DNA from 2 places in the Sphingobacterium corticis genome. Region 1 is predicted to be linked to the other one. Evidence: riboswitches for the same ligand, from Rfam matches in the RefSeq annotation. Region 1 holds a riboswitch; the other holds the start of a gene.

What was found. A riboswitch is a leader RNA that binds a small molecule or an ion and turns the genes downstream of it on or off. The one in region 1 is predicted to bind thiamine pyrophosphate.
Region 2: linked by a shared signal. The riboswitch ahead of thiD (bifunctional hydroxymethylpyrimidine kinase/phosphomethylpyrimidine kinase) and the one ahead of thiS (sulfur carrier protein ThiS) in region 1 are both predicted to bind thiamine pyrophosphate.

What each region holds. Positions count from the first base shown of each region.
Region 1 is NZ_JBHUMA010000006.1:1,344,527-1,351,255, forward strand. Features, by position in the region: gene ACFSQ3_RS11735 (Crp/Fnr family transcriptional regulator) at 1-354, opposite strand, end outside; tRNA gene ACFSQ3_RS11740 (tRNA-Ser) at 706-792, opposite strand; gene ACFSQ3_RS11745 (HD family phosphohydrolase) at 884-3,016, opposite strand; TPP riboswitch at 3,131-3,229, shown strand; gene thiS (sulfur carrier protein ThiS) at 3,266-3,496, shown strand; gene thiC (phosphomethylpyrimidine synthase ThiC) at 3,516-5,330, shown strand; gene ACFSQ3_RS11760 (thiamine phosphate synthase) at 5,327-5,920, shown strand; gene thiE (thiamine phosphate synthase) at 5,927-6,559, shown strand; gene ACFSQ3_RS11770 (thiazole synthase) at 6,556-6,729, shown strand, end outside.
Region 2 is NZ_JBHUMA010000006.1:505,971-512,699, forward strand. Features, by position in the region: gene ACFSQ3_RS08275 (aminotransferase-like domain-containing protein) at 1-27, opposite strand, end outside; gene ACFSQ3_RS08280 (TonB-dependent receptor plug domain-containing protein) at 109-2,007, shown strand; gene ACFSQ3_RS08285 (zinc dependent phospholipase C family protein) at 2,009-2,950, opposite strand; gene tenA (thiaminase II) at 3,024-3,680, opposite strand; gene thiD (bifunctional hydroxymethylpyrimidine kinase/phosphomethylpyrimidine kinase) at 3,664-4,497, opposite strand; TPP riboswitch at 4,571-4,665, opposite strand; gene ACFSQ3_RS08300 (hypothetical protein) at 4,631-5,125, opposite strand; gene ACFSQ3_RS08305 (GTP-binding protein) at 5,326-6,528, opposite strand; gene ACFSQ3_RS08310 (hypothetical protein) at 6,659-6,729, shown strand, end outside.

The DNA.
Region 1 (6,729 bases):
TTTATTTATTAACTTGTGATATTCCGCTAATGATAGTGTACTTGTTTGTGTGTCCTCCATGCAGTACAAAGTAAATCGGGATTGTTCACCAAGATAGAACGCCGAAAAGTCTGTTTCCCACCACCCTTCCATAGCAAAAGATAAAATATGCTCTTTACCATCTTCAGACCAATAGGATAAGCGTACTAAACCAGACTGGATTAAATACACATTACTTATTAATTCGTTATGCTCAAAGATAAATTGGCCCTTTAAATAATTCTCCACCTTGAAGCAAGAGGTAATTTCATGCAGTTCGGTATCCGAGAAAGCCGAAAATTCCGAAAGTTTTTCTTTTAAGAAGTTGTGATGCATTTTGAACGTTTTTTAACTTACTTGCAGTCGTAAACCTAATGAAATGGTATGTTATTCATTACCGCATAATACGATATGTCGCATTTTCAAAATTTGCAATACTACCAATTAAAGGAGTTTTATTTTAAATAATGTAAATCTCAACGAAAGTCAAAATTCCTATTACGAATTGGGCGTGGTTTAAAAAGGTTGGTACTTGATTATTAAGTAAATAATACTTTGATTGGAAAGGCACATATCTGCATTATACAAATAAGATCAAAGATTAGGAGTCAAATAACAACAAAATGAAAAAGAGAAAAGTGCCTTTAAACAAAAAAGAGCAGCTTTTTGAAGCTGCTCTTAAATTCGCGGAGAGGGCGGGATTCGAACCCGCGGTACCGTTTCCAGTACGACAGTTTAGCAAACTGTTCCTTTCGGCCACTCAGGCACCTCTCCGTTACTGCTGTGCAAACATAACGCAAAATTTTTATTTTGCAAAGCTATTTTTCGCCTACAATCACAATACTTTGACTTTCAAAAAGATTATTTAATCGTCAGTCGATTTCTTTCTAGTCACGTCGTAATCGATACGCACATGGTAAATGCTTTTCAACATCGATTTGAAGATCGCGGCGACCTGAGAAATCTGCTTCATGGTGATGTCCGCGTTTGTAAATTGCTTTTGAATCAATTTATGATCTACAATCTTGTCCACCAGCGTATTGATCGATTGCTCGGTATATTCTTTCATGGCGCGCGAAGCTGCTTCCACAGAATCCGCTATCATGAGCACGGCCGATTCCCTAGAAAAAGGAATAGGTCCCGGATAGCGGAAGAGTTCCTCATCCACCAACTTGTCTGGATTGTTCTTCATCGATAGGTTGTAAAAATAGTCCACCTTCGTTGTTCCATGGTGCGTGCGAATAAAATCGACCACAGCTTCTGGCAATTGATTCTTACGCGCGATTTCCACACCTTTTAGTACGTGAGAAATAATGATTTGTGCACTTTGCTCCGGCGTCAATTCTTCATGTGGATTGTTACCCGTCTTTTGATTCTCGATAAAGTAAAGTGGGTTCGACATCTTACCAATATCATGATACAACGCTCCGGCACGAATTAGCAACGGATTGCCACCAATTCGGTAAACCGCAGCTTCCGCCAAATTGGCTACCTGCAACGAGTGCTGGAAAGTTCCAGGAGCACGGATAGACAATTCACGAAGTAATTTGGAGTTACTATTTGTCAATTCCATTAATGTCAAATCAGAAACGATACCGAACAGTTTTTCGAATGCATAGATCAATGGATAAGCCAACAGTGTTAAGCCGACGCTGATGACGAAAGGAAAAATATCATTCCAGTAAATACTATCAAACGTACCATTTCTGGTAAGCACCAATCCGGTAAACGAAATGATATAGGAAGCCAAAATCAATAAACTCGACAGCAAGAATTGCTCACGCTTCACCATTGTACGAATACTGTAAATCGCCACGATGCCGGTTACCAATTGTAAAAAAACGAAATCAAAACTATTTGGCACAAATAACGCGGCCATCAGCACCATCAACAAATGTGTATTTAGCGAAACGCGCGTGTCAAACAAGATGCGAAAGATAATCGGAACGATACAATATGGAATATAGTATAAGCTCGGAATCTTCATTTTTATCGCCCAACTCAGCACGCCGAGCATGGCAATAATGACTGCGAATATGATGAGAAGTAGTCGGTTGTTTTTGTAAATATCGCGACGAAAGAAGAACAGAAACATCATGAGCAAAGTCATGATTAACGATACCATCAAGAAGTTCCCAAACAACACCAATCCTTGCTTTCCTCCGATCTGCGCCTCGTTTTCATATACACGTCGTAACGATTCTAGCTTTTGGATAATTTCATTATTAATCATTTTACCCTGCTCGACGATTAATTCATTGCGTTGCACAATACCACGGGTGGTTGACATATTGGAAAGTGCGGCTTGCTCAGACTTATCCGTTTGCGCCTCATTAAACATTAAATTGACCGCAACATAGTTTTTAAGCAGGTCGGACAACCACTTCTTTTGGGAAATAAATCGGTTTCGATCTACGGTCCGTTCAATGTAAGAATACGCACTTTCGATGGTAAAACTATTGGCGGTATTACGTTGTTGTGCTACGTTATCCTGCACTAAAATGAAGTTATATTCTGCCTCAGAACCGGAAGCGGTACTATTACCTTTCAGCTGATATCGACTATTTAAAGAAATAATTCCTCTATCGTAAACGTATTCCAAAATAGCATTTCCAACGCCGCGATAACGCTCAATATCCTGTGAAGGCAGCGTGTCGATTTGCGAGGTTTGCCAGCGTTCATTTAAGTCGATGTTGAATTGATCCAACTGCTCTTTGCTGACAACTTCGCTTACGTTATAGATTGGATTTACCGTTTTTAAAATCTGATGCCGGTCGCGATCCAGCTCTTCTTGTGTTTTGAGGATAGCAAAATCATAGGGTGAAACTAAATTCTCGTGATTCCAAGGTTTTCCTTTTTGATAATCGTATCGAAAGCGAGGTTGTTTTGGCATGAAAAGGCAGACCAAAAGAATGGTAACCACCGCCATAACGTATTTTAAGATGGGAGAATTATATTGGAGTTTCTCTTTATTGTAGTTGATCTTCAATTTCGCCACGTTGTCGGAATTAGTGATGTGCAATTTGCTCGAATGGAAACAATTTCAACACGAGCAGTTCTCACAAAAATAGGAAAAGAATTGTGGTCTTTCATTTTAATATCGTAGATTAGCCAACTACTTTAGGGGTGTTTACACTATTTGTGAACTGAGATTTTACCCTTTGAACCTGATCTGGATCATACCAGCGTAGGGAAAAGTGAGTTGTCATCTAGTGCGTTCGCACATCTGTGGCCATTCCTAAAGTGCATGTTTTACATCAACACAAAAGGAATGACTGTTACCATCAATCAACAAACACGTTTTTTCGAGCATCCTCCAGCAAATTTGTCGGACTTGGTTGAATCTGAAACTAAGGGCAAAACGCGCGGCATCGCGGTGGCGATTAACGACCAAGTAGTTCCAAAAGCAATTTGGATAGAAACCATTCTCCAAGAAAACGATCAAATTCTCATTATTTCGGCCACGCAAGGCGGATAAATACCAACACTTAAATCTTATGACAGATCACACCGTTTCTACTACGCCATTTCCTAATTCTCAAAAGGTTTATATCGCAGGTACGTTACATCCCATTCGAGTTGCGATGCGAGAGATCACGCTCAGTCCAACAAAACTCAGCAATGGTGGAAGTGAATACAATCCGCCGGTTACTATCTATGATACATCCGGACCGTATACCGATGAGCAAGCAAACATCGATATTCGCACAGGTTTACCACGAATTCGTGCATCATGGATTAAGGATCGAAATGATGTGTCCGAATTGCCCGAAATCAGTTCGGATTATGGAAAGATGCGTTTGGCCGATGTGACGCTAGATGATCTTCGTTTTTCGTACAATCACCGACCGCTAGTTGCTAATACGGGTTGCAACGTAACGCAGTTACATTATGCAAAAAAAGGCATCATCACCCCGGAAATGGAATATGTTGCTATTCGCGAAAACCAACGCATTGAGCAATTAGCTACCGCTACAAAAGGAATGGATCACCAACATGTCGGAAATAGTTTCGGTGCGAATACGCCAAAAAAACATATCACACCGGAATTCGTTCGCGATGAGATCGCGGCTGGACGCGCCATTATTCCGAATAACATCAACCATCCTGAATCAGAACCGATGATTATCGGTCGAAACTTCTTGGTAAAAATCAATGCGAACATTGGCAATAGCGCCGTCACATCTAGCATCGAAGAAGAAGTTGAAAAAGCAGTTTGGGCATGTCGCTGGGGAGCTGATACGATTATGGATCTTTCCACGGGAAAAAATATTCACGAAACACGTGAATGGATTATCCGCAATTCACCCGTGCCAATCGGCACCGTACCGATTTACCAAGCGCTAGAAAAGGTGAAAGGTGTTGCAGAAGATTTGACTTGGGAAATTTTTCGAGATACGCTGATCGAACAAGCGGAACAAGGTGTTTCCTACTTCACGATCCACGCTGGCGTGCTTTTGCGCTACATTCATCTTACCGCGCAACGCGTAACAGGAATCGTTTCGCGTGGAGGCTCCATCATGGCAAAATGGTGTTTGTTTCATCATCAGGAAAACTTTTTGTACACGCACTTCGAGGACATTTGTGATATTATGAAACGTTATGATGTCGCGTTTTCTTTGGGCGATGGATTACGTCCGGGTGCTATCGCAGACGCGAATGATGCTGCGCAGTTTGCTGAATTGGAAACGTTGGGCGAACTGACAAAAATTGCTTGGAAGCATGATGTACAAGTGATGATTGAAGGTCCGGGTCATGTGCCCATGCACATGATTAAGGAAAACATGGAAAAGCAATTGATCGAATGTGACGAAGCACCGTTCTATACGCTGGGACCGCTCACAACAGACATCGCACCAGGTTACGATCACATTACTTCAGCGATTGGTGCGGCAATGATCGGCTGGTACGGTTGCGCGATGTTGTGTTATGTCACGCCGAAAGAACATTTGGGATTACCGAACAAAAAGGATGTGAAAGATGGCGTAATTACGTATAAATTAGCCGCGCACGCAGCCGATTTAGCGAAAGGACATCCCGGCGCGCAGTATCGCGATAATGCATTGAGTAAAGCACGATTCGAGTTCCGTTGGGAAGATCAATTTAACTTGTCACTGGATCCGGATACAGCACGCGAATTTCACGATGAAACGCTTCCGGCTGATGGTGCCAAGGTCGCTCATTTCTGTTCGATGTGCGGTCCGAAATTCTGCTCCATGAAGATCACGCAGGAAATTCGTGATGCGGCCAAGCAAGGTATGTTCGACAAATCGCAGGAGTTTATTGCGCAAGGCAAAGAATTGTATCTATGATCATTGTCATCACACCGGAGCAACTGGCTGAAAACGAGATAAAAATTGTAACGGCGCTATTCCATGAAGGTGCTGATCGCATTCACTTGCGGAAATATCAGCTTGATAAAATAGCGATGGCGAAGTACATTCAGCAAATTCCAACAGCATTTCATCCGCGACTAGTTTTGCATCATCATCACGATTTGGCAGCGGATTTTGAGATAAAACAATTACACCGAAGCGAACAAGATCGTTTAGCCACAGAATATAAGGTAGAAGGGTTATGTTATTCCACCTCGACGCATAGCATCGACACATTCAATGCATTGAACGAAACATGGGATTATGCTTTTTTAAGTCCGTTTTTTCCAAGCATATCAAAACCTGGCTATGGCAATCAGGAGCAGGTTATCGATCAATTAACACAAAGAACAAACAGAGATGTAAAACTGATCGCGCTCGGTGGTTTGCATACCGATAATGTCAGCGAATCCATTCGACGCGGTGCAGATGGAATTGCCTTGTTGGGCACCATTTGGCAATCGCCAAATCCCGTAAAGCAATTCCGAGCCTGCCAAACAAAATTTGTGTCAACAATCCAACAATAAGAACTAATGAAAAGAGATAAAACATACAGTCGATTGCAATACATTTCCGATGGAGAAACCTTGGAACTTCAAGAGCGCAATATCCGACAAGCATTAGCATTTGGAGCAAATTGGATTCAGCTTCGCTGGAAAAAAAACAAAGATGAAGCATTCGAATCTTTCGCAAAAAACGTTCGAGTGCTTTGCACAAAACATCAAGCTTGTTTTATTATAAACGATCATGTAGATACGGCGAAAAAAGTAGAAGCAGACGGCGTTCATTTGGGATTAGATGATATGTCGGTTTTAGATGCCAGACGTATTTTAGGAACAAACAAAATTATTGGGGGAACAGCAAACACATTGGATCATGTGTTAAGTCGTACAGAAGAAAACTGTGATTACATCGGCTTAGGTCCATTTCGCTTCACATCTACCAAGCAAAAACTCAGTCCCATATTAGGACTTGATGGCTATCAAGAAATCACAGATCTGCTTACGAAAAGAAATATATCCGCTCCTCCGATATACGCTATTGGTGGAATTCGAGTAAACGATATTTCTGATTTAAAGGAAATTGGCATTCACGGCGTTGCCGTTTCCGGCTTGATCAACAACGATCCAAAAATCATTCAAACTATTCAATCAAAATGGCTATGAATACATTAATCATTGCAGAAAAGAAATTTAGTTCTCGCTTATTTTTGGGCACAGGCAAATTTGGAAATATGTCGCTCATGAGCGAATCGATCCAAGCATCCGGCTCAAAATTGGTTACGATGGCGCTAAAACGTGTCGATCACGGAGCAGCTTCCGACCAATTATTGGAC
Region 2 (6,729 bases), 840 kb from region 1:
TAACGTGATTGAAGCCGGACTGCTCATTATTTTAAAAGTGGCATAGTTTGCTGGTCCGGCAATATACTACATTTGCCGAAATAAAAAATACAGCGCAAGAATTCAATAATGGCAAATCGAAAAAATAAACAGCATATAGCATTTTTACTTATTACCGTGTTCGGCTTCTTTCCATTAAAGCAAGTTGTAGCACAATCGAGTACAGGCGACACCACAAAGATTAATGAAGTGGTAATTCAGGAAAATAGGCTGCAAATTCCATTTGATAAAAACAGTCGAAATATCGAAATACTAACACAAGAGGAGATTCGTCGGATGCCTGTTCGCACGCTTAACGAAGTTTTGACGCATTTGAACGGAGTAGATTTGCGACAGCGCGGGCCGTTTGGCGCGCAGGCGGATATTGGAATCGACGGCGGTAGTTTTGAGCAGACATTGGTTTTGGTAAATGGAATGAAAATGAACGATCCGCAAACCGGACATCACAGTTTAAATCTTCCTATTCCTTTGGAAGCCATTGAGCGAATCGAAGTCGTTCGCGGTCCTACTTCGCGTATTTACGGAATTAATGGATTGACTGGATCGATTAATATTGTAACGCGGTCGGCGACGAAAAGTGAAATTTTTGCACAAAGCTATTTAGGCTCTTCGCTAAAATCTGTCGAAGAGGAACCTGGCCGTTCTGGGATTTATTATGGAATGGGGCATCAGCTTGGAGGACAATTTGTTCGCGAAAAGCATCAACACCAGCTTTATTTGACCAAAGAAACTAGCAATGGTCAGCGTTACAATACCGCTACGGACGCATTCAAAGCATTCTACGAAAGCAAAATGCAGTTGAGCGAGCAAGATGAAATACAAACTATGGTTGGCTACATTGCTAACGAGTTTGGCGCTAACGGTTTTTATGCTGCGCCGGGCGACGTGGAATCCGAAGAGAAAGTACGCACATTTATCGCGGCGCTAAGTTCCGCACACGACCTAAATGCACGTTGGCGAATTAATCCGCGGATCAGTTATCGCAATAACAACGATGATTATCGGTATTTCAGAAACGATTGGTCGCGCGCGCGCAGCTTGCATGAAAGCAATGTTTTGTCGGCGGAATTTAACACGCGTTATCGCACGGATATTGGGGACATCGGTGTCGGAGCGGAAGCGCGATGGGAACGTATCGAAAGTTCGAACTTAGGTAACCATAATCGACAAAATCAAGGCTACTACGCTGAATTCCGCACGGAACGCATAAAGGATGTTATTTTGAATGTCGGAACATATATTAATCACAATACGCAATATGGTTGGCAACCTTTTCCGGGTTTGGATGTGGCGTATAATTTTCATCCACGCTGGCGCATTGCAGCGAATGTTGGATCGAGCCAGCGTATTCCCACGTTTAATGATCTTTATTTAGATCAGCGACCGGGAAACATTGGGAATCCGTTATTAGAGTCCGAGAATGCTTGGCAGGCGGAAGGGGTTTTACGTTATCAATACGGCAACTTTACGGCGCAAGCTGGATATTTCTATCGGAATGTTTCACAATTTATCGATTGGCGAAGAAGTAGTATCGATGTGCCTTATCAACCGATTAATATAGATCATAACAGAATGCGTGGATTACATTTTAGAACGGATTATACGCACAAAATTAGTAATGATGCGCAGCTTCGATTCCGATTGGGATATAATTATTTAAATCCGGAAATTATGTCGAATTCCGATGGCCTAATTTCCAAATATGTTATCGAGAACTTGAAGCATCAGGTGAATAATGCCGTTCATTTTTCGGTTAAGGATTGGACTTTCTCGTCGACCAATCGTTTCATCGAACGAGCATCCAAAACGTCCTACGTGGTTTCCGATCTTCGGGCAGCATACCAATGGAATGCTTTTACCATTTTTGCCGATATGCAAAATTTATGGAACGTCACATACGTTGAAGCAGGAGCGGTGCCCATGCCGGGAAGATGGCAAACAGTTGGCATTCGTTACACAACGAGATAAATTAATGCCATTCCTCTCTACCAAAAATTTTGTTGGTTGGGGTAGGTAAGGTATCCTGTATTGTATAAGTTGATGTCGGATCAATATTGCGTAGCGATGGTTGTCCGGCATCAACCCATGCAGAAAACCAAAATGATCCCACCATGTGGATGGATGATCGAAGTCGACGTTGCACCATATCATTCAGTGCATCGTGATATGCGTGCGCATAATGATCGGAAAATTGCAAGCTCATTACCTTATTTCGGCTTAGATATGCCTTTTGCAAATGTGCCGGAATCGATTTGGAAAGATTTTTTTCCACCGATAGTACTGAATCGACCAATCCATGGCTTTCTTTTACAATTTCCCATGCGGTGCTCAGCGGATCTTCGATGTATTTCGCTCGCCCAACCAACAGGTCATATTTGCTGGAAAACATTTCCGGTAGTCGGGTTTCCCAAAACGCGTGTATGCCAATTTGTTTGGAATATTGTCCGTTATAATTTCTCGTGGTATGCAACGGTACGTGTGCATCAGCAACGTAATGTCCTAAATCCGCAGCATGCCGAATGATGGCATTGATTTCTTTTTTCTCGAATGCCGAAACGAGCTTTCTGTATGTTTTCTCGATCTGCCAAGGAATAATTCCTCGGGCGATAATCGTTCTTTCTTGATATTTTTCTTTTGCTTTTGACCAATGAACGGGAATAGAATCCGGGGCATCATCATAACGGTCTAAGTCGATATAATGTCGTACTGACTCTGCTGTATCGGCATAGCAACGTTTATCGGCATCAATTGCCTTCGCGGTAATGGTGGCAATATGAACCTTGAAAAATCCGGCTAACTCGCTAGGCAATGTGAAAACTGCCGATTGATTAATTAGCTTGTGCACGAAGAATCCCCAAGAGCTGAAAAAGCAAAGCGCGAGGATACCTAAACAGAATCGGAATATTCGCATAACAAACGAAGGTTTGTTATAAAGATACAAATATTTCTTTTAAAGAAATATTTGTAATTAAATAATGTTGATATTACCATCTTCGAAGATGATACGCTGCATTCCAAAACTCAAATTCTAAGCGCGTTGATGCTTCAAAAGCTCGCCACATTTGTTCGCGAATGGCTGGAGTAGATTGAGACGCGGCACGATCGGCATATTCAATCGCTCGCTTTACGCCATCTGCGAAATCATCGCCGCTGTAGGTTTCTATCCAAGCCTTATATTGATTATTGTCCAAGGAGCAGTTTGCATAAATGTAATCTCCAACTTCCTTGTAAATCCAAAAGCAAGGAAGCACGGCTGCAATAGCTACTTCGATGGGGCAAAAGGCCGCGGTGCTTTGCAAGAAATGCACATAATGATGGCAGGCCGGTTGTATATCGCCGTCTGCCGATGCGTGATTTACGCCAAAATCCTTGAAGTACGTTTCATGTAAAGCTTTTTCGACCACCAGTGCATTGGTTCCGAACTCAAAGAAATGGAGCGCTTGCTGATTATCATTGCTTTTGCTTCCGATGAATGAGAGAACACGACCAAAATATTCTAGATAGCGCGCATCTTGTTGCATATAAAACTGGAAATTGGGAAGTGGGAGCGTGCCATCTTTCAATTCCTGGATAAATGGCATTTGAAGAATTTCTTCGTAAATGGGCGTAATGTTTTCCCAAGCTTTATGACTCCATTGCATAGCTGATTAGTTTTTGTGGTTCGAAAAAATGATTTAATGGTCCATTTCCTTGTCCGATTTTCAGGTCTTTCGCCTCTGCAATTGCCTTATATATATAATGTATTGCTTGCTCGACGGATTGTTCCAAATGATGTCCGATCGCTAAGTAAGTCGCAATAGCGGATGATAAGGAACAGCCGGAACCGTGCGTGTTTTCGGTGTCGATTCTTGGTGTTTGATATCGCTCGATATGGTTATTCGGTTGTATAAGCAGGTTGGTTAATATAGATTCCTGCAAATGACCGCCTTTAGCCAAAACGCTTTTGCATTTCAAACTTAGCAGTGTTTTTCCGGCGGATTCCATGTCCGCAACATGCGTGATTTCCTTCCCAACCAATACACCGAGTTCATCCATGTTTGGGGTGATAACGGTTGCTAAAGGAAAGAGGAGTTCCTTGCAAGCTGCTACCGTGTTATCCTGAATGAGTTGATGTCCGCTGGTCGAAACCATTACTGGATCGAAGACAATTGGGCCGTGATAATCGCGAAGATGTTGATGAATACATTCGACTAATTCTACAGAATGCACCATGCCGATCTTGATTGCATCGGGATAAATGTCGTCGAAAATTGCTTTGATTTGATCCGCAACCGCAGATGTGGGAATGTCGTAAATGGTGCGAACACCTTGTGTGTTTTGCACTGGCAACGCGGTTAAAACATTGGTGGCGTATCCGCCAAGTGCCGATATGGTTTTGGTGTCAGCTTGAATGCCAGCGCCTCCGCTACCGTCGAATCCGGCAATACTTAAAACAGTTGGAACGCGAAACTTATCCATGAGATTATCCGTTTAAAAAATTACTTGATGAGAAACGGATGATGGAATAGGGAAATGCCAAAAAGGCCAGAATGGTCTAATCTGCGCTTTTCCCTACGTCGGTATCAACCGAATCAGGTTCAAAGGGACTGTCTCAATTCTGTATCCAGAATACCCCTAAAGCCGTAGCGAATATAGGGATTTTATTCGATTTGTCAACCACATCAAAATGCAGTGTTTCCGAATTCGGATTCTGTTTACTGTCGATATTATTCGACCGGATAGGAGTTAAGGAAAGGTTTTTTGTGTTCTTGCTCAGGCTGTATTGATAATAGAATCGATTATCGTTATATGAACGTGATAGTTGTAGGTTTTCGGGTATTACGATTTCGAGCATCAATTGGTTTTTCGTTGAATCGAATTCGTATTTGGCTCTCAATTCTTGGTTGATGAGTAGTTTCTGTTCCCCAAATTCCCAAATTTCGACGGACTTTTGATTGGGTGCAATTCGTTTTCTTAAGTCGGTACTCTGTTTTAGTTTCCAAGTTGATGAGATAATGTAAGCAATATCGTTTCGGGCAACTCGATGTTGAACAGATGGAATGACAAGCAGTACAATCAGGGCAATTAGATTAGTGGATATGTTCATACGTTATTTATGATAGCTCAGTCTTTTATTTCCTATTCCAATAGATAAAGGTTTTTATTCTTTACGATTTGGTTCCTATATCCTGAAAGAATTATATGGTTTTTATTATTAAATTTTCGATTTATAAATCTTCTGAAAAAGCTATCCACCAAAACAAAGCGCGGAATATATAATTAAGATATATCTCCGCGCTTCTTTTATTAAAGGTTTTTCGGGAAATCGTCTTTCCACCATTTTAATTTCCAATCGTCCATTTCGCTGTCCGTTAGCAAGCACGCGCGAAGATCCGACAAATTCTTTTCCTTGTCCATATCTTGTCCGATAAATACCAATTCGATTTTTCGGTCTTCCCATTCGGGATGCCAACGTTGCATAATTTCCGGTTTTGCTTCGCTATAACTTGGGTACATTATTCGCTCCTCTTCGGGCATGCTACTCCACCACGATCCTGCATTTTCTAAACGTAGACTTCCGCCTGCCTGACTGAAATTGATGGCAACATCCGGCCTGGAAGCCATCCAAAATAAACCTTTTGCGCGAATAATATTGTGCGGATATGTATCATGCAGATACGCATGCCAACGCTGCGGATGAAAACCGCGTTGCGACCTGAATACGAAAGACGAAATACCATATTCTTCGGTTTCCGGCACGTGCTCGTTTTCCAATTCCTGAATCCATCCGGCAGAGGAAGCTGCTTTCTCAAAATTGAAGGATTTTGTTCCAATGATTTCACCTGGATGGATTTGTCCAAAGCTTGTGCTAATTACCTTCGCGTCCGGATTTAACCTTTTGATCGCCGCTTTCAATAAATTGATGGTTTCATCTGCTACTAAGTCCGATTTGTTGAGCAAAATGACATTAGCGAACTCAATTTGATCGGTTAGTAAGTTGACGATAGTACGCTGATCATAATCATCATCCGTCAGATCACGATCTAACAAAGTTTCCGCCGATCCGAAATCTTTAAAGAAATTGTAGCAATCGACCACCGTTACCATGGTATCGATATAACTGAACGTAGATAAATCAATGTTCTGCTGCTCGTCTACGTAACTGAATGTTTGTGCAACGGGAATAGGTTCGGAAATTCCTGTGCTTTCGATTAACAAATAATCAAAGCGGTTTTCTTTAGCTAATCGTTCGACCTCCAATACCAAATCTTCACGTAACGTACAACAGATACAGCCGTTGCTCATTTCCACCAATTTTTCTTCAGTTCGCGATAGCACATTTTCCTTTTCTACCAGTTGAGCATCGATGTTGACTTCACTCATATCATTGACGATAACGGCGACTTTCAAACCTTCCTTGTTATGCAGAATGTGATTGAGCAATGTGGTTTTGCCGGCTCCCAAAAAACCGCTTAATACAGTAACCGGTAATTTCCTATTGTTTTCCATATAATCTCTTCTTTTAGCTTTTCGAATTATTCGCAAAGCGATATGACACACAAAAGTAATAAACAATTTATCAAAAGCAACAATGTTGCTTTTGATAAATTTTGTTAAGTTTGTTTTATATCTATTGAATATGAAAGCGATCTACTTTGCCACTACAGCATTATTTTTATGTCTGATTGCCATATCAGGCTATGCGCAGGA